4 regions of the Streptomyces sp. NPDC027962 genome follow, and region 4 is predicted to be linked to each of the others. Evidence: riboswitches for the same ligand, from Rfam matches in the RefSeq annotation. Region 4 holds a riboswitch; each other region holds the start of a gene.
What was found. A riboswitch is a leader RNA that binds a small molecule or an ion and turns the genes downstream of it on or off. The one in region 4 is predicted to bind cobalamin.
Positions count from the first base shown of each region.

Region 1: it holds a riboswitch for cobalamin, as region 4 does, so the genes downstream of both, ACZ4SA_RS31600 (cobalamin biosynthesis protein) here and ACZ4SA_RS32475 (energy-coupling factor ABC transporter permease) in region 4, are expected to answer to the same signal.
Region 2: it holds a riboswitch for cobalamin, as region 4 does, so the genes downstream of both, metE (5-methyltetrahydropteroyltriglutamate--homocysteine S-methyltransferase) here and ACZ4SA_RS32475 (energy-coupling factor ABC transporter permease) in region 4, are expected to answer to the same signal.
Region 3: it holds a riboswitch for cobalamin, as region 4 does, so the genes downstream of both, ACZ4SA_RS12240 (ABC transporter substrate-binding protein) here and ACZ4SA_RS32475 (energy-coupling factor ABC transporter permease) in region 4, are expected to answer to the same signal.

Region 1 is NZ_JBVHTA010000048.1:20,545-25,197, reverse strand. Features, by position in the region: gene ACZ4SA_RS31610 (putative cobaltochelatase) at 1-697, opposite strand, end outside; gene ACZ4SA_RS31605 (cobyric acid synthase) at 901-2,448, opposite strand; gene ACZ4SA_RS31600 (cobalamin biosynthesis protein) at 2,445-3,398, opposite strand; cobalamin riboswitch at 3,488-3,633, opposite strand; gene ACZ4SA_RS31595 (hypothetical protein) at 3,758-3,979, opposite strand; gene ACZ4SA_RS31590 (inorganic phosphate transporter) at 3,988-4,653, opposite strand, start outside.
Region 2 is NZ_JBVHTA010000010.1:38,228-42,880, reverse strand. Features, by position in the region: gene ACZ4SA_RS12225 (ABC transporter substrate-binding protein) at 1-483, shown strand, start outside; gene metE (5-methyltetrahydropteroyltriglutamate--homocysteine S-methyltransferase) at 583-2,901, opposite strand; cobalamin riboswitch at 3,081-3,277, opposite strand; partial or broken gene ACZ4SA_RS12215 (3-hydroxyacyl-CoA dehydrogenase family protein) at 3,467-3,715, opposite strand; partial or broken gene ACZ4SA_RS12210 (isocitrate lyase) at 3,708-4,097, opposite strand; partial or broken gene ACZ4SA_RS12205 (short-chain fatty acyl-CoA regulator family protein) at 4,091-4,507, shown strand; gene ACZ4SA_RS12200 (hypothetical protein) at 4,542-4,653, opposite strand, start outside.
Region 3 is NZ_JBVHTA010000010.1:44,892-49,544, reverse strand. Features, by position in the region: gene ACZ4SA_RS12250 (ABC transporter ATP-binding protein) at 1-282, opposite strand, end outside; gene ACZ4SA_RS12245 (FecCD family ABC transporter permease) at 279-1,355, opposite strand; gene ACZ4SA_RS12240 (ABC transporter substrate-binding protein) at 1,352-2,392, opposite strand; cobalamin riboswitch at 2,433-2,639, opposite strand; gene ACZ4SA_RS12235 (iron-siderophore ABC transporter substrate-binding protein) at 3,003-3,977, shown strand; gene ACZ4SA_RS12230 (iron ABC transporter permease) at 3,993-4,653, shown strand, end outside.
Region 4 is NZ_JBVHTA010000051.1:43,706-48,358, forward strand. Features, by position in the region: gene dhaL (dihydroxyacetone kinase subunit DhaL) at 1-439, shown strand, start outside; gene ACZ4SA_RS32470 (PTS-dependent dihydroxyacetone kinase phosphotransferase subunit DhaM) at 436-846, shown strand; cobalamin riboswitch at 968-1,163, shown strand; gene ACZ4SA_RS32475 (energy-coupling factor ABC transporter permease) at 1,194-1,880, shown strand; gene ACZ4SA_RS32480 (energy-coupling factor ABC transporter substrate-binding protein) at 1,880-2,242, shown strand; gene cbiQ (cobalt ECF transporter T component CbiQ) at 2,249-2,998, shown strand; gene ACZ4SA_RS32490 (energy-coupling factor ABC transporter ATP-binding protein) at 2,995-3,864, shown strand; gene ACZ4SA_RS32495 (heavy metal translocating P-type ATPase) at 4,141-4,653, opposite strand, start outside.

The DNA of each region.
Region 1 (4,653 bases), on a different contig from region 4:
CCCAGCGCGCCGCGAAGCCCGCCGGGTCGTCGTCGTACGCCAGCCTGCGCCGGACGACCTCGACCCGCAGATCGGGGTCACGGGAGGCCGCGACCTCCACGGTGAGCCCGAACCGGTCCAGCAACTGGGGCCGCAGCTCGCCCTCTTCGGGGTTCATGGTCCCCACCAGCAGGAAGCGGGAGGCGTGCCGTACGGAGACGCCTTCGCGCTCGACGTAGGAGGCGCCCATGGCGGCGGCGTCCAGCATGAGGTCCACGAGATGATCATGAAGAAGGTTGACCTCGTCCACATAGAGGATGCCGCGATGCGCGTCGGCGAGCAGCCCGGGCTCGAACGCCTTCACGCCCTCCGAGAGCGCCCGCTCGATGTCGAGCGCGCCCACGAGCCGGTCCTCGGACGCCCCGACGGGCAGTTCCACCATGCGCGCCGCCCGCGCCTCCACGGCTGCCCCGGCCTCGTGCGGTCCGTCCGGACACGACGGGTCCGGCGCGGCGGGCGCACAGGAGAACCGGCACCCGGCGACCACGGGCACGTCGGGCAGCAGGTCGGCGAGGGCACGTACCGCGGTGCTCTTCGCGGTGCCCTTCTCACCGCGCACGAGCACGCCGCCGACGGCCGGGGTCACCGCGTTGAGCAGCAGGGCCAGCCGCAGGTCGTCCATTCCGACGACTGCGGTGAACGGAAATCGGGTGCTCATGTGGCGATCACTCCTTCGAGTGGCGGCTGCGCATCGGTGCAAGGCAGGTGCCTGATGTTCGGCATGGTGGTCATGTACTCCCCGCGATGCGGGGGATGGTCCGCCCCTCGACGCGCCGGGACTGGACGAGGCGACGTGCTCCCTGCCCTTGCGGGGATCGCCCGGGCCCGGGGGGCGTGGCCGGGCACGACCGCCGTGGCCCCTCACGGCGCCCCCGGCGGCACGAACGGCAGCCCCTCCGGAGCCCCGTCCTCGATGAGCCGCAGCAGCGCGTCCGTGTCCGTGTGCTCCTCGATCAGGTCCCCCAGCCGATCCAGCTGCTCTTCGCGCAGCGCCCCGAAGCTCGTGTCCGGCGCGGGCACGAAGCGCCGGCCCGCCTGCGCCGCGACCTCCCGCAGGAACGCGCGCCGGAATCCGTCGCTCTCCAGCGACCCGTGCCAGTGCGTGCCCCACACCGCGCCCACCCGGCAGCCGTCCAGGAAGGGCTCTCCGCCCAGGACTTCGGCCACGCCATGATGGATCTCGTACCCTTCGACGCGCTCTCCGAGTGCCTCGCCGACGGGTCTCGTGAGTGTCTTGTCCGGGGCGAACCGCACGCGTACGGGCAGCAGTCCGAGCCCCGCGACCGCGCCGGCCCGCGACTCGACGTCGTCCTCGATGCGTTCGCCCAGCGCCTGGAAGCCGCCGCAGATGCCCAGCACCGGCCGTCCCTCCGCCGCCCGCCGGGCCACGGCATCAGCCAGCCCGCGTTCCCGCAGCCACGCCAGCGCCTTGACCGTGCCGCGCGTACCCGGGACGACCACCAGGTCGGCGTCCACGAGTTCCTCGGCGCGGTCCACGAACCGCACCACGACGCCCGGTTCGGCGGCCAGCGCGTCCACGTCGGTGAAGTTCGACATCAGCGGCACCGCGCACACCGCGACCCGCAGCACGTCCTCACCGACGGGCGCCGCGACCACCGACTCCCGTACGGCGCCGCGCAGCGACACCCGCAGCCCGTCCTCCTCGTCGATGCCGAGCCCGTGCGCGTACGGCAGGACGCCGTACGTCCGCCGCCCGGTGAGCCCGAGCAGCATGTCGAGCCCCGGCTCGAGCAGGGTCACGTCGCCGCGGAACTTGTTCACGAGGTAACCCGCGACGAGCGACTGGTCCTCGGGGCTCAGCAGCGCCGTCGTACCGAAGAACTGGGCGAACACCCCGCCCCGGTCGATGTCCCCGACCACCAGCACCGGCAGCCCCGCCGCGCGCGCGACGCCCATGTTCACGATGTCCGTGCGCCGCAGATTGATCTCGGCCGGACTGCCCGCCCCCTCGCAGATCACGGCGTCATACGTGCCCCGCAGCTCCTCCAGGCACGCCATGACCGGCTCGAACAACTCCTGCCGCCGACCGCCGCGCAGTTCCTTCCCGGCGGATGCCCCGCCGGTCTTCCCGAAGAACCCGCGGGCGCTCAACTCGCCCACGGGCTTGCCCATCAGCACCACCTGGCTGGAACGGTCGCTGCCGGGCTTCAGCAGCACCGGGTTCATCAGGGCGGTCGGCTCCACGCGCGCGGCCTGCGCCTGCATGGCCTGTGCGCGCCCGATCTCCGCGCCCTCACGTGTCACGAACGAATTGAGGGACATGTTCTGCCCCTTGAAGGGCGCGACCTTGACCCCTTGCCGCACCAGCCAGCGGCAGATCCCGGCCGTGACGACGCTCTTGCCGGCGTCCGAGGTCGTCCCGGCGACCAGCAACCCCCCACCGGTCATGCCGGCCTCCTTCCGCCGCGCCCTGCACCCAGCATCCGCCCCGTGGCACAGACCACCAGGGTCAGCAGGCCGACACGCCGCGACAGCCGCACCGCCCGCCCGATGTCGTCGAACTCCACCGCCCGGCCGTCGCCGTTGAGAACCGGCCGGTGCTCGACCCGGCCGCCGTACGAGAGGGTGCCGCCCAGCCGCACCCCCAGCACGCCGGCGAACGACGCTTCGACCGGGCCCGCGTTGGGACTGGGGTGCTTGCCCGCGTCGGCCCGCCAGGCCCGTACCGCCCCCCGCGGATCCGGCCCGCTCACGGCCGCCAGGATCGCGGTCAGCCGTGCGCCGGGCCAGCCCGCCACGTCGTCCAGGCGCGCCGATGCCCAGCCGTAGCGCCGGTAGCGGGGCGACTTGTGGCCCACCATCGCGTCCAGGGTGTTGACCGCACGGAAGCCGACAAGGCCGGGCACGCCGGCCAGCGCGCCCCACACGAGGGCTCCCACGACCGCGTCGGAGGTGTTCTCCGCGACGGACTCGACGACGGCGCGGGCGATCTGCTGCTCGTCCAGGGTCTGCGGGTCGCGCCCGCACAGATGAGGCAGCCGTTCACGGGCCGCTTCGACGTCCCCGGCGGCCAGCGCGTCGCCGATGGCCGAGGCCTCACGCCCCAGCGTCGTGCCCCCGACAACCGCCCACGTGGCGACGGCGGTCAGCGCGATCGACGCGGCGGGGGAGCGGCGTACGGCACGGCCGGCCAGAGTCGCCGCGGCGACGGCGCCGCCCGCGCACACCGCGGTGTGCAGCGCGCCCCGGCCGCGGTGGTCACGCCACAGGACACGCTCGAGGGCGGCGGCCATCCGTCCGAACGCGGCGACCGGATGCCCACGGCGGGGATCGCCGAGGAGCAGGTCACCAGCGAGGCCGGCGGCGGCGCCGTACACGAATACTCGGTCGGCACGCACGGGATCAGCGATCCCCGAAGTGGCGTCCGACGGACAGGGCTGTACCGCAGCCGGGCATGAGACGAGTCCTCACTCAGGGTCCGCGCCCTGGTTCGACGTGACCGGCGGTGAGAGTTCCTGGCTCCCCGGGGTTCGTGCTCCCGGGTGACAGTGGCGGGACCGCGCCGGATTCGCACCGGACTTCCTCTTCTGCCGCCGTTATCGGCCCCGGCAGTCCACCACGCGCGCGAACGCCCGTCAACTCGCCATTGACCTGCGGCGGGACAGTGTGCCGAGCCCCACACCGGTGGACACACGAAGGCCGGGTCGAAGGCACCCGCAGGTGTCCTCGACCCGGCCTCGCGAGGGTCCGGCCGTCGTCAGACGACGATCAGATAGATCCCGTAGGAAACGGCTGCCGCGCAGAGCGCGAAGCAGGCGTAAGCGCCCGTGCGGGCCAGTGCGCCGGAGCCTCCGGCCTGCGAGGCCGCCTCCTGCTTGGTCAGGCCCACGATGCCCAGGGTGAACAGGCCCACCAGGGCGACGGTGGCGACGAGGCTCACGCCGAATACGGAGCCGAGAGCTGCCCAGTCGATCTTCATGCTGTTCCTTACACCGTGGCCGGACGTGCCGACTCGGGCTCGGCCGGGGCCGGGATAGTGGTCTTGATTTCGCCGGCGGGCGGCGGGGTGACGGCCGCGATGGCGGTCGTGACGACGCCCGCACGCTCCTCGGTGCCGTCGACGTCGTTGACGTTGGTGTGGTCGACGACCTGGCGGCGCGAGACGAACCAGATCGCGGTGCACGCGGCGACCAGGAAGACGGCGACGGCCGCGACACCCCAGTCACCCTGCTTGGTGACGTACTCCGAGCCCGCCGCGACGAGGCCCGCGGCCGGCAGGGTCAGGCCCCACGCCACGAACATCCGGGTGGCGGTGGACCAGCGGACCACTCCGCCCTTGCGGCCGAGACCGGCACCCATGACCGCACCGGAGCAGGAGTGGGTCGTCGACAGGGAGAAGCCGAGGTTCGACGAGGCGAGGATGACGCTGGCCGCGCTGGTCTGGGCGGCGAAGCCCTGCTGCGGCTGGAGGTCGGTGAGGCCCTTGCCCATGGTGCGGATGATGCGCCAGCCGCCGAGGTAGGTGCCGAGCGCGATCGCGAGACCCGCGGAGACGATGACCCACAGCGGAGGGTTGGAACCGGGGGCGACCACATTGCCGGCCACGAGAGCCAGCGTGATGATGCCCATCGTCTTCTGGGCGTCGTTGGTGCC
Region 2 (4,653 bases), on a different contig from region 4:
GACCGGCTCGTGGAGTTGGACGGGAACATGGCGCCGGTGCCGAGGCCGGCCGAGAAGTGGGAGTCCAACGCCGACACGACGGTGTGGCGGTTCACCCTGCGGGACGCCACGTTCCACGACGGGAAGAAGCTCACCCCTGAGGACGTGCTCTTCAGCTTCGCCCGCATCCTTGACCCGAAGGCGACCACGCACTTCGCGCAGGGCCTGCTGTCGGTCGTCGACCTGAAGCAGAGCCGCGCCGCCGGTAAGAGCACCCTCGAACTCCGGCTGAACCGGCCGAGCGCCGAACTCCCCGGTCTGCTGGGCACGTTGGGCACCCCGATCGTCAGCTCCCGTTACTCCGACCCCGCCAAGCCGGCCGGCACCGGTGCGTTCCGGCTGAAGTCCTTCCAGGCCGGGGCGACGACGCGCGGCCGGTCCCGCCCCGCCACGGCACCGCGCACCCGGTCGAGCCGGGCCCGCAGCTCCGCCCGACGCCGGTGAGGGCCAAAGCCGCGAGATCCTACCGTGGCTGAAATCGTGCGCACCAGTGGCCGGTGGGCCGGGGCCCCTCGAGGCGCCCCGGCCCACACGACACCGTGGTCAGGAAGCGGCCAGCTCGCCGCGCACGGTGCGCGCGGCGGTGACCAGGTTCTCCAGGGAGGCCCGGGTCTCGGGCCAGGCGCGGGTCTTCAGGCCGCAGTCGGGGTTGACCCACAGTCGTTCGGCCGGGATCGCCTTCAGGCCCGTGCGCAGCAGCGCGGCGGCCTCCTCCGTGCTGGGAACGCGCGGCGAGTGGATGTCGTACACACCGGGACCGGCCTCGCGCGGGTATCCGTGGGCGGCGAGTTCGCGGGCGACCTGCATGTGGGAGCGGGCCGCCTCCAGGCTGATGACGTCGGCGTCGAGGTCGTCGATGGCTTGGACGATGTCGCCGAACTCGGCGTAGCACATGTGGGTGTGGATCTGGGTGTCCGGGCGGACGCCGGCGGTGGTGAGCCGGAAGGCTTCCGTAGCCCATGCCAGATAGCCAGAGTGGTCCGCGGCGCGCAGCGGCAGCGTCTCGCGCAGTGCGGGCTCGTCCACCTGGATCACCGATGTGCCCGCGGCCTCCAGGTCGTTCACCTCGTCGCGCAGGGCGAGGGCGACCTGGCGGGCCGTCTCGCCGAGGGGCTGGTCGTCGCGGACGAAGGACCAGGCCAGCATCGTGACCGGGCCGGTGAGCATGCCCTTCACAGGGCGCGAGGTGAGGGACTGGGCGTACGACGTCCAGCGCACCGTCATCGGCTCGGGCCGCGAGATGTCGCCGGCCAGGATCGGCGGGCGGACGTACCGGGTGCCGTAGGACTGGACCCAGCCGTGCTGGGTGGCGAGGTAGCCGGTGAGCTGCTCGGCGAAGTACTGGACCATGTCGTTGCGTTCGGGCTCGCCGTGCACCAGGACGTCGATGCCGGTCTTCTCCTGGAAGGAGATGACCTCCTGGATCTCCGCCTTGATGCGTTCCTCGTAGCCGGCGGTGTCGATCCGCCCGGCGCGCAAGTCCGCCCGCGCGACGCGCAGTTCGCCGGTCTGCGGGAACGACCCGATGGTAGTGGTCGGCAGCAGCGGCAGCCCGAGATGGCCGCGCTGGGCCGCGGCACGTTCGCCGTACGGCTGGGACCGGCGCGTGTCGGCGTCCGTGACGGCCTCGGCACGGTTGCGTACGGCCGGGTCGCGGGTGATCGGCGAGCCCGCGCGGGAGGCCAAGTCGGCGCGATTGGCGGCGAGTTCGGCGGTGATGGCGTCGGTGCCCTGGGCGAGGCCCCGCCCGAGGGTGACGATCTCGGCGGTCTTCTGCTTCGCGAAGGCCAGCCAGCGCAGGATCTGCGGCTCGATGTCCCACTCGGACGCGGTGTCGAGCGGCACGTGGAGGAGGGAGCAGGAGGCGGCGACGTCGACCCGGTCCGCCAAGCCCAGCAGGGTGCCGAGGATGGACAGGGACTTCGACAGATCGTTGATCCAGATGTTGCGGCCGTTGACGACACCGGCGACCAGTCGCTTGCCGGGCAGACCGCCGACGACGGCGAGCGCGTCCAGGTTGGCCGCGGCGGCCTCGGTGAAGTCCAGGGCGAGGCCCTCGACCGGGGCCTTCGCCAGCACCGGCAGTGCCTTGCCGAGCCGGTCGAAGTACGAGGCGACCAGCAGCTTCGGCCGGTCGGTCAGCGCCCCGAGGTCGCAGTAGGCGCGCTCGACGGAGTTCAGTTCCGCAGGGAAGCGGTCCTGCACGAAGGCGGGCTCGTCCAGCTGCACCCACTCGGCGCCAGCCACGCGCAGGTCGGCGAGCACCTCGGCGTACACCGGCAGCAGACGGTCGAGCAGGGTCAGCGGTTCGAAGTCCGTGGGGACGCCCGGTGCGGGCTTGGCGAGGAGCAGGTAGGTGACGGGGCCGACCAGGACCGGGCGGGCGGTCAGGCCCAGCGCCAGGGCCTCCTTCAGCTCGGCGACCTGATTCGTCGAGTCTGCCGTGAACACGGTGTCCGGGCCCAACTCGGGCACGAGGTAGTGGTAGTTGGTGTCGAACCACTTGGTCATTTCCAGCGGCGCGACGTCCTGGGTGCCACGGGCCATGGCGAAGTAGCCATCAACGGCGTCGGCCTCGACGGCGGCGCGGTGGCGCTCGGGGATCGCGCCGACCATGACGGTGGTGTCGAGGACGTGGTCGTAGTACGAGAAGTCACCGGTCGGCACTTCGTGGATGCCGGCGTCGGCGAGCTGCCGCCAGTTGGCGGCGCGCAGGTCGGCGGCTGTGGAGCGGAGGGCGTCGGCGGTGACGCGGCCATTCCAGTAGCCCTCGATCGCTTTCTTCAGTTCCCGGTTCTGTCCCTGGCGGGGGTAGCCGTAGACGGTGGCCCGTGCTGCCGCGGCTGCGGACTTGCTGGTCACGGAGATCTCCTTCGCGAGACGATTCCCTGAGATCCCGGAGACGGGACGAGAACGCGAAGGGATGACGAACCGGACGGAACCGACCTCGCGCGACAAAGCGCGGTCGTCCGCCTGGTATGTACGCCGACCCGCCCTCGAGGTCACCGAGATCTCCGTGCGCGGAATGGTCCGCGCACGGGCAGTTGGCAGGTCTTCGGACTCGCGAGCACGTCCTCCTGGCCGGAGGACACCTACTGGCCGTCGCTTCCCAGGTCCGGTACGTCGGGCCCAGTGCGTATGACGGCGGTCGTTCCCGCTCACCGCTGCGGGGCAGTCCCGGATTCCCACCGGGTTCCCTCTTGCGACGCCCCGCCTGGCGGACGGGGCGAACCAGCTGCTCCGGCCACCCTAGGGGGTGTCGCCCCTCAGCCGTCCAGGATCTGGAAGGTGACACAGAGCACGTCGGAGGAGGAACGCCGAGGGGCGGGAAGCGCCGCGCTCGCGCTTCTCGCCCTTCCCCTGTCCACCGCCGGGACCCTCACCCCGGCGGCCGTGCGGGCCCCTCAGCCCGCGTCGTACCAGGCCCTCAGCCCTGGTCGTAGGTGTGGAAGCCCCGGCCGGTCTTTCGGCCCAGCAGTCCTGCCTCCACCATCCGCTGGAGCAGCGGGGGAGGGGCGTAGAGGGGTTCCTTGAACTCGTCGTAGAGCGACTCGGCGACGAACGCGACGGTGTCCAGGCCGATCAGGTCGGCGAGTTTCAGCGGGCCCATGGGGTGGGCGCAGCCGAGCTCCATGCCGGTGTCGATGTCGGTGGCGGTGGCGAAGCCGGATTCGGCCTGCACCGGCGGCGATCATCGCCTTGGTCAGCTCGAAGGCGTTCAGCGGGCCGCCGAAGCCGGCCTCCGCGTCCGCGACGATCGGCGCCAGCCAGTCGGTCGTGTCGCCGGCGTTCTCGGCGGTGGCGATCTGGTCGGCGCGCAGCAGCGCGTTGTTGATCCGACGCACCACCTGCGGGACGGAGTTGGCCGGGTAGAGACTCTGGTCGTAGTAGGTGTGGCCTGCCTGGTTGGCGTCGGCGGCGACCTGCCAGCCGGACAGGTAGATCGCCTGCAGGCCCGCCTTGACCTGCTGGACCGCCTGACCGCCGGTGAGCGCGCCGAGGGCGTGGATGTAGTCCCGCTCGTGCAGCTGCCGCCACAGCCGCTCGGCGCCGGGCCGGCGGCACCTGCCCGCTGTGGAACGTGTACGAGTCCTTCGCCGCCCCCGGCCGCATCCACGTCCAGGTGGCCGAGATGCCCGACGGGCAGCGCTACCTGTGGACGGCCCGCGCGGTCACCCGGCACCGCGGCGGCTGGGGCGAACCCGGCAAGACGTACGCGATCGGCCTGGGCTGCGAGATCCGCCACGCCCACCGCCTCGTCTACTCCGATGGCCTCGACCTCGACAACGCCTCGGCCACCACCCCGATCGGCATGGGCTGCCGGGTCTGCGAACGCCTCGACTGCCCCCAGCGCGCCGCACCGCCGCTCGGCCGCGCCCTGCGCATCGACCCGGACAGCAGCACCTTCGTCCCCTACCCGGTGACCGACCCCGACGCACGGCCGGACCGAGGGGCGGGCCGCGGGTAGGGCCGGTGCCCGACGCCCCGGCCGCTTCCGGCTTCTAGACGACTCCGGGCGTCACCAAGCCCGGTACGGGGCGTGGCCTGCCGTCGGCATCGATGGCGACGAACGTGAGCCGCCCGGTCGCGACCTCAGTACCGGGCCCGGCCGCG
Region 3 (4,653 bases), on a different contig from region 4:
GACCGCCACGCGCCGGGCTACGGGGCGGCGGCCCCAGTCGGGCAGGGGGCGTCCGTCGAGGGTGACGACCCCGGAGGTGGGGGCGAGGACGCCGGACAGCAGCCGCAGCAATGTGGACTTCCCGGAGCCGTTGGGGCCGAGCAGTCCGGTCACGGAGCCGGGGCGGGGGGTGATGCTGACACCGTCGAGGATCAGCCGTCCGTCGATGGAGCGTCTGACGCGGTCGGCGGCGAGGGTGGACAGCTGCGCCGCGGCCGCCTGCTCATCCGTACCGGCGGTCATCGCGTCCTCCTCGTGCTCGTGCTCGTGCGGTACAGGACCAGGACGAACGCCGGGACGCCGACAAGGGAAGTCACCACGCCGACCGGTACCTCCTGGGGGTCGAGGACGGTACGGGCCAGGGTGTCGGCCCACACCAGGAACACCGCCCCGGCCAGCGCGGTGACCGGCAGCAGGCGGCCGTGCCCCGGGCCCACAAGGGCGCGTGCGGCGTGCGGCAGGACGAGCCCGACGAAGCCGATCGCGCCCGCCGCGCTGACCAGAGCGGCCGTCAGCAGCGCGGTCACGCACAGCAGCACCAGCCGGGTCCGGGCGACCGCGACGCCGAGGGTGGCCGCCGCGTCCTGGCCGAAGGCGAAGGCGTCCAGCGTGCGCGCGTACCCGAGACACACCACCAGCGCGAGTGCCAGGACGGCCAGGCAGAGCCACACCTCGCTCCAGCCGGCCCCGCTGAGCGACCCGAGCAGCCAGAACAGCACGCCCCTGGTGGTCTCCGCGTCGGCGGCCGTCATCACCACGAACGAGGTCAGCGCGGAGAACAGTTGCATGGCGGCCACCCCGGACAGCACCACCCGGTCCGTGGCCCCGCCGAGGGTGTGGCTGAGCAGCAGCACCAGCGCGAACGAGCCGAGCGCGCCCACGAACGCGCCCCCCGAGATGGACAGAACACCGCCCCCCGCACCGAGGACGACCACGACGACGGCGCCGGTCGACGCTCCGGAGGAGACCCCGAGGACGAACGGGTCGGCGAGCGGGTTGCGCAGCAGCGACTGCATCACCGCCCCGCACACGGCGAGCCCGGCCCCGCACACCGCGGCGAGCAGGGTGCGCGGCAGCCGCAGGTTCCACACGATGCCGTTTCGGATCGGGGACAACTCCGTCGTGCCCCATCCCAGATGGGAGGCGACCGCGGACCAGACGTCGCCGACGCCGATGTCCGCCGGGCCGATGGTGACGGCCACGGCGACGGATGCCGCGAGCACCGCCAGCCCGGTGCCCAGGCCGGCCGCGGTCCGCAGGGTACCGGCGGCGGACCGCGGCGGGCGGGCCGCGGGCCTGTGCAGAGCGGTGGTCATCCGCCGAGTCCGTACTCGCGCAGCGCGGCGGCGACCTTCTCGACTCCCTCGACGGTGCGGATCGTGGGGTTCATGGCCTGCCCGCTGAGCAGCACGTACCGGTTGTTCTTCACCGCGTCCATGTTCCGCGTCGCCGCATTGGACTCCAGGAACGCGATCTTCTTCGCGGCGGTCTCCGCGGTCTGCGACTTACGGGTGAGGTCGCCGATGACCAGCACGCCGGGGTTGCGGTCGGCGACGGTCTCCCAGTTGATCTGGGGCCACTCCTGCGTACTGTCGTCGAAGACGTTCTTCGCGCCGAGCGTGTTCGTGATGATGCCGGGTGCGCCGCAGCAGCCTGCCATGTAGGGGGACTCCTGGTTGGCGAACCAGTACAGGATCGTGGTGTCCTTGGCGTCGATCCCGGAGGTGGCCTTGGTAACCCGGTCGTTCAGCTCCGTGACCAGCTTCTCGCCGCGCTCCTCCACCCCGAAGGTCCGGGCCAGTTCACGCACCTCGCGATAGACGGTGTCCATGGCCAGCGGCTTCGTCCGTGAGCCGTCGCCGTCGCCGCTGTTGTCCTTGCCCTCGCAGTCGGCGGGCGAGAGATACGTCGGCACTCCGAGTTCCTCGAACTTCTCGCGTGGGGCAACCCCGCCCTTGCTGAGGGTGGAGGCGAAGGAGGAGGCGACGAAGTCCGGCTCGGTGTTCAGGACCTTCTCGAACGACGGCGCGTTGTCGGCGAGCCGGGGCACCTTCGCGTTGGGCTTCTCCAGCCCCTTCATGACCGGGTCGGTCCAGGTGGCGGTGCCCACCATCCGGTCGGCAAGCCCGAGGGAGAGCATGATCTCGGTGGTGCCCTGGTTCAGGGACACGGCCCGCTTCGGCGGGGCCTCGACCGTCGCTTTCTGCCCGCAGTTGTCGAGTGTGACAGCCCGGGCCCCGGCTTCGGCGGACTTCCCTGACGCGTCGGACGACGAGCCCGAACCGCACGCGGTCAGCAACAGGGCCCCGGTCAGGAGCAGAAGGGAACAGTGGGCGGGACGTGACAGCTGCACGTTGGCTTCCTAGGCGTCGGGGCCCATGCGCGGGGCCCGTTCGGACGGTCGGCTGCCAGCAGGTCTTCGGACTCGGGATCATCCTGACGGGGCACCTTCCCAGACCCGGCCATGGCCGGGTCCAGTGGTTGTCGCCCCGCCCGTCACCCTCACCGCTGCGCGTCAGTTCCGGACTCTCACCGGATTCCCTGACCCGTGCACGCGGACGTCCGTGTGCACGAGTGCGACTGGCGCCCGGAAGTTACCACGGCCTTACCTACTTCCGCCGGAGTGTCTGCGGTACTCGCGGTCGCCGGCAGCGCGATCCGGAGTGTCACCGGCAGGATGCGAACCCGCGCGCGGCTCAGGAGAAAAGGCCGTGCCCACTACCGCGCCAGCTCCGCTTGACCAGCCCACGCTGCGCATGGGCCCAAGCCGTGTTCGAACTTTTTGGGGGCGATGGGCACGGCACTGGACGCTGCGGCGATCTCGGGGAAGCCTCCTCCGTCCTGTACAGGGAGGGACGGGTGGTCGGCTGTGACGCTCGTTTGACGCTCCGAGCGCCTGCACGCGGTATGGCAAGCCGAAAAACCTGCTCTGACGGGTGAAGCCCGAAGAACGCGCAGCAGCCCTGGCCAGTGCTGTGACCGGCTCCGCGATCCGCCCGGCGAGCTCCGCCTGCGGGACCACCGAGCCCCCCGCCGACGACAGGGCGAAGAACACCGCCGAGAAGATCACCCTCACCGACGCCTCCGGCCAGAAGGTCGTCCTGAACGGTCCGGCCAAGAAGGTCGTCGGTACCGAGTGGCACGAGGTCGAGCTGCTGATCTCGCTGGGCGTGGACCCGGTCGGCGTCGCCGACGTCAAGGGCTACAAGACCTGGGACAGCGCGGTCCCGCTGAAGAACGAGCCCAAGGACGTCGGCACCCGCGGCGAGCCCAGCATGGACACCATCGCCGCCCTGCAGCCGGACCTCATCGTCGCCAGCACCGACCTGCCGCCGGCCGCCGTGAAGCAACTGCGCAAGGTCGCCCCGGTGGTGGAGGTGAAGTCGGCCAACGCGGCCGACCCGATCGGGCAGATGACGAAGAACCTCGATCTGCTCGCCCAGGCCACCGGCACCACCGAGAAGGCCGGCGAACTCAAGAAGCAGTTCGAGGCGAAGATCAAGGAGGGCAAGGAGACTCTCGCGGGAGCCGGGCTCGCGGGTGCGAAGTACGCCTTCGCCGACGGGTACGTCGTCTCCAACCAGACGTCGATCCGCCCGTTCACCAGCGGCTCGCTCATCGGCGCGGTCAACGAGGAGCTCGGCCTGAAGAACGACTGGTCGGTCAAGGGCGACCCGGCGTACGGCCTCGGCACGACGGACGTCGAGGGCCTGACCAAGCTGGGCGCCGACGTGCACTTCGCCTACATCGGCAACGACGGCGACCAGAACAGCACCCCGTTCACCGGCGCCCTCGCCAAGGACAAGGTGTGGACCTCGCTGCCGTTCGTCAAGAAGGGCAACGTCCACCGCCTCCCCGACGGCATCTGGATGTTCGGCGGTCCCGAGTCGATGAACAAGTACGTCGACTCCGTCGTCGCCGAGCTGACGAAGAAGTAGGGAAGAAGCAGCACCATGGCCGTCACCGCGACCACCCCCGCCACCCGTCCGTCGGCGGCCACGTCCCGCACGGCCGCGGCCGCGGTGACGGCCGCACTGCTCCTCCTCGTCGCGGGCCTCGCACTCGTCGACATCACCCAGGGCACCGCCTCCGTCGGCGCCACCGAGGTCTTCAAGGCCCTCACAGGCCGCGCCGACGCCGCCGACGCGTCCGTCGTCATCGCCTCGCGGCTGCCGAGGATGACGGCGGGGCTGCTCGTCGGGGTCGTCCTCGGCATGGCGGGCGCCGCCCTGCAGGCGGTCAGCCGCAACGTCCTCGCCGCGCCCGACACCCTCGCCATCAACGCCGGCTCCTACTTCGCCCTCGGGCTCACCGCCGCCACCGGCCTCTCGCTCCCGCTGTTCGCCTCCTCCGGCATCGCCTTCGCCGGCGGACTCACCGCCGCGGCCGTCGTGCTCGGATTGTCCGGCCTGGGCTCCGGCACCATCCGCCTCGTGCTGGTCGGCAGTGCCCTGACCCTCGGTCTGACCGCCATGACCGAGGGACTGGTCCTGCTGTTCCCCCAGGAAGCCGAGGGCGTCTACCACTGGAACCAGGGAAGCATCTCCCAGAACGGTTTCGACGGCGTCCTGCAGATGGCGCCCATCGGTGTCATCAGCCTCCTCGGGCTGCTGC
Region 4 (4,653 bases):
GGGGGCCGTGCTGATGCTGGCCGGGCGGCAGTTGGTGTCGACGGTCGGGGGCGCGTCGGGGCCGCTGTACGGGACGCTGCTGCGGCGCACCGGCAAGGCGCTGGGCGACGACGCGCAGGTGACCCCGGGGCAGTTCGCCGAAGCCCTGCGGGTGGGCGTCGCCGCGGTGGCGCAGCTGGGCGGGGCGAAAGCGGGCGACAAGACGATGCTGGACGCCCTGGAGCCGGCAGCGGCGGCACTCGGCGAGCGCACCGAGTCGTTCGCCGCGGCCCGGGAGGCGGCGGAACAGGGAGCGCTGGCGACGGTGCCGATGCAGGCGCGCAAGGGCAGGGCCAGCTATCTCGGCGAGCGCAGCATCGGACACCAGGATCCGGGAGCGACGTCCTCGGCCCTGATGGTGGCCACGCTCGCCGAGACGGTGGAGGCGGCGAGCGCATGAGCGACGGCAAGCAGGTGGGCATCGTGCTGGTCTCGCACAGCAGGGAGGTGGCCACGGCCGTCGCCGAGCTCGCCAGGGGACTGGCGGGAAGCGGCGGTACGGCCCCCGTGGCCCCGGCGGGCGGGACACCGGACGGCGGCCTCGGCACCAGCTCGGAGCTGATCAGCGCGGCCGCGCAGCAGGTCGACCAGGGCGCGGGCGTCGCGGTCCTCGTCGATCTGGGCAGCGCCGTGCTGACGGTCAAGGCGCTGCTGGCCGAGGGCGACGAACTTCCGGAGGGGACACGGCTGGTCGACGCGCCGTTCCTGGAGGGCGCGGTCGCCGCTGTGGTGACGGCCGGCGCGGGGGGCGATCTGGACGCGGTGGAGGCCGCGGCGTCGGAGGCGTACGGCTACCGCAAACAGTGACGCGTCAGCGGCGCGCCACCGGGACGTGGTGAACACCTCACCCACCGGGACGTGGTGAACAGCTCACCCGGCCGCCGGCCGGTGCGCCCGTGCGCGGCTTGTGATGTACCTGGTCGGCGCACTACTGTCACGGGGCCTTGGTGTTCGGGAAACCGGTGCAGTACCGGTGCGGCCCTCGCCACTGTGATCGGGAAGTCCGGTTCCACCCCCTCACGGGGAGCCACTGGGACACCACGCCTGTGCGTGGTGCCCGGGAAGGCGGAGCCCGGACGGCATGACCCGTCAGCCAGGAGACCGGCCGAGGTGCGTTGTCCATCCACGAGGTGCTGGAGAGGGTCTCCCACATCATGCACATAGCCGAGGGCTATCTCCCCCCGCTGCACGCGGCCGCCTGGGGCGTCGCTTCCGCCCCGTTCGTTGTCCACGGCGTACGGGCCCTGACCCGAGAGGTCAGGGCCAATCCCGAATCGACCCTCCTGCTCGGCGCGTCCGGGGCCTTCACGTTCGTCCTGTCCGCGCTGAAGATTCCGTCCGTCACCGGCAGTTGCTCGCATCCGACCGGTACGGGTCTGGGCGCGATCCTGTTCAGACCGCCGATCATGGCGGTGCTCGGCACGATCACCCTCCTGTTCCAGGCGCTGTTGCTGGCGCACGGGGGGCTCACCACACTCGGCGCCAACGTCTTCTCGATGGCGATCGTCGGGCCGTGGGCCGGGTACGGGGTGTACCGGCTGCTGCGCCGGTTCGACGTACCGCTGATGGTGAGCGTCTTCTTCGGCGCGTTCGTCGCAGACCTGTCCACCTACTGCGTCACCAGCGTCCAGCTGGCACTCGCGTTCCCCGACCCGGGCACCGGTGTCCTGGGCGCGCTCGCCAAGTTCGGCGGGATCTTCGCCGTCACGCAGCTGCCGCTGGCGGTGAGCGAGGGGCTGCTCACGGTGCTCGTGATGCGACTGCTCAGCCAGTCCAGCAAGGGCGAGCTCACGCGGCTCGGTGTCCTGGTCAAGGGTGCGAAGAAGGAGGCGGCGGTCTGATGAGCCGTAACGCGAAGATCAACACCTTGCTGCTGCTGGTCGTGGCGGCACTGGCCGTGCTGCCGCTGGTCCTCGGGCTCGGCGACCACAAGGAGGAGCCGTTCACCGGGGCCGACGGGGAGGCGGAGGCTGCGATCACGGAACTCGAGCCGGACTACGAACCGTGGTTCTCGCCGCTGTACGAACCGCCGTCCGGGGAGGTGGAGTCGGCACTGTTCTCGCTGCAGGCGGCGCTGGGCGCGGGTGTGCTGGCGTACTACTTCGGGCTGCGCAAGGGGCGCCGACAGGGTGCGGAGCGGGCCCTGGGGAAGGGGCCCGAGGCCACCGGCCGGGACGTGGACAGCACCACGACGGTCTCGTAGCCGCCGATGCTGCCGATCGACGCGGCGGCGCACAGCAGTCGCTGGCGCCGCCGTCACCCGTGCGAAAAAGCGGTCCTCGGGCTCGGCCTGACGGTGACGGCGGTCTGTCTGCCGCCCTGGCCGGGGGCCGTCCTCGTCGCCGCCGCGACCCTGACCGTACTGCTCGGACCGGCCGGTGTGGCGCCGCGGCAGTTGTGGCGGGCCTTCCGCATCCCCCTGGGCTTCTGCGTCACCGGCGCCGTGCCGCTGCTGTTCGCGGTGGGCGGCCCGGAGGGCCTGGTCTCGCTCGCGCCCGGCGGACCGGCCGACGCCGTTCGGCTCCTGCTGCGCACCTCCGCCGCCTCGCTGGGCGTGCTGCTGTTCGCCTTCACGACGCCGATGTCCGATGTGCTGCCGCGGCTGGTGCGGGCGGGAGTGCCGCCGGCGGTGGTCGATGTGGCGCTCGTGATGTACCGGATCAGCTTTCTGCTGCTGGACGCCGTCACCAATGTCCGCCAGGCGCAGGCCGCCCGTCTCGGCCACACGAGCAGGGCCGCCGCGTGGCGTTCGCTCGCGGGGCTGGGCGCCACGGCGTTCGTGCGGGCCTTCGACCGCGCGAGCCGGCTGCAGGCCGGGCTCGCGGGCCGCGGCTACGACGGCACGCTGCGGGTGCTCGTACCGCGGGCGACGGTGTCGCGTCCGTTCCTCGCCGGGGTCGGCGCACTGCTGTCCGGGATCGTCGCCCTCACCCTCGTGCTCGAAAGGTACGTGCCATGAATCTGTCCCCCACGGCCCCCTCCGTCGTGGAGCTCGTCGACGCGGGTTACACCTACGAGGACGGCCCTGCCGTGCTCAGCGGCGTGGGTCTCGGCCTCGCGGAGGGCCGGTCGACCGCGCTGCTGGGACGCAACGGCAGCGGCAAGACGACCCTGCTGCGGCTCCTGAGCGGCGGGCTGCGTCCCGCCACCGGTCAACTGCGGCTGAACGGCGAGCCGGTGGCCTACGACCGGGCGGGGCTGACCAGGCTCCGTACGACGGTGCAGCTGGTCGTCCAGGATCCGGACGACCAGCTGTTCGCGGCGTCGGTCGAGCAGGACGTGTCGTTCGGTCCGATGAATCTGGGGCTCGGCGAGGACGAGGTCCGTGCGCGCGTCGACGAGGCGCTGACCGCGATGGACATCGTGGCGCTCCGCGACCGGCCCACCCATCTGCTGTCGTACGGGCAGCGGAAACGGGCCGCGATCGCGGGAGCGGTCGCGATGCGACCGCGGGTGCTGATCCTGGACGAGCCGACCGCCGGGCTCGATCCGCACGGCCAGGAACGGCTGCTCGACGTCCTCGGCGGTCTGCGCGCGTCCGGCACGACGGTCGTCATGGCCACGCACGACGTCGATCTGGCGCTGCGCTGGGCCGACGACGCGGCCGTACTCTCACCGGACGGCCTGCGCACCGGGCCGGTCGGGGAACTCCTCTCGGACCAGGCCCTGTTGGACGCGGCACGCCTGCGCAGGCCGTGGGGGACGGCGGTCACGGAGGTGCTGCGGGCGCATGGGCTGCTCGGCGCTGCGGAGAACGGGCCGCGTACGCCGGAGGAACTGGCCGCGTGGGCGGGGCGGACCTCTGTGGGCGGGGCGGGCGTCTGAGGGCGGGGAGTGACGGGGCCGACGCCCCTGACCCGCCGGGCGGGGCAGGCGCCGGGGCCGTCGGACCCGACCCCTCGGGTGGAACGTCGCGCCCCCTGTCGGCCCGGCGCGCCCCCGGCCGCGGACGCCCGCGAACCCCGCGGACGTCCGCGGCCGCTGCGTCAAAGGGGCAGGCGCCCGCAACCGCCGGGCCGGCGTCGCGCCCACGTGCGGGCCCCAGCGCACTCCCGGCCGTCGCGAACCTCGCGGACGTCCGAGCCCGCCACGCCCGCCGCGTCACGCGCGCATCGCGTCCTGCCACGCCGACTCGCGCAGCAGTCGCAGGCCGTTGAGGCCGACCAGGACCGTGGAGCCCTCGTGGCCCGCGACGCCGAGGGGCAGCGGCAGGTGCCAGGCGAGGTCCCAGACCACCAGCACGCCGATGCACACCGACGCGATCAGCAGGTTCTGCACGACCAGCCGGCGGGCCCGACGCGAGAGCGCCACGACCGCGGGGACGGCGGCCGGTTCGTCGCGTACGACGACGGCGTCCGCGCTCTCCAGTGCCAGGTCGGAGCCTGCCCTGCCCATCGCGACGCCGACGCTCGCGGCGGCCAGCGCCGGGGCGTCGTTGACGCCGTCGCCGACGACCAGGACCTTGTCGCCGGCCCGTTCCCACTCCCGTACCGCCGCGACCTTGTCCTCGGGCAGCAGGGCGGCCCGTACGTCGCGGATGCCGACCTCGTCCGCGACGCGCGCCGCCGCCCGCGGATTGTCGCCGGTCAACAGCGCCGGTCCGGCACCAGTCAG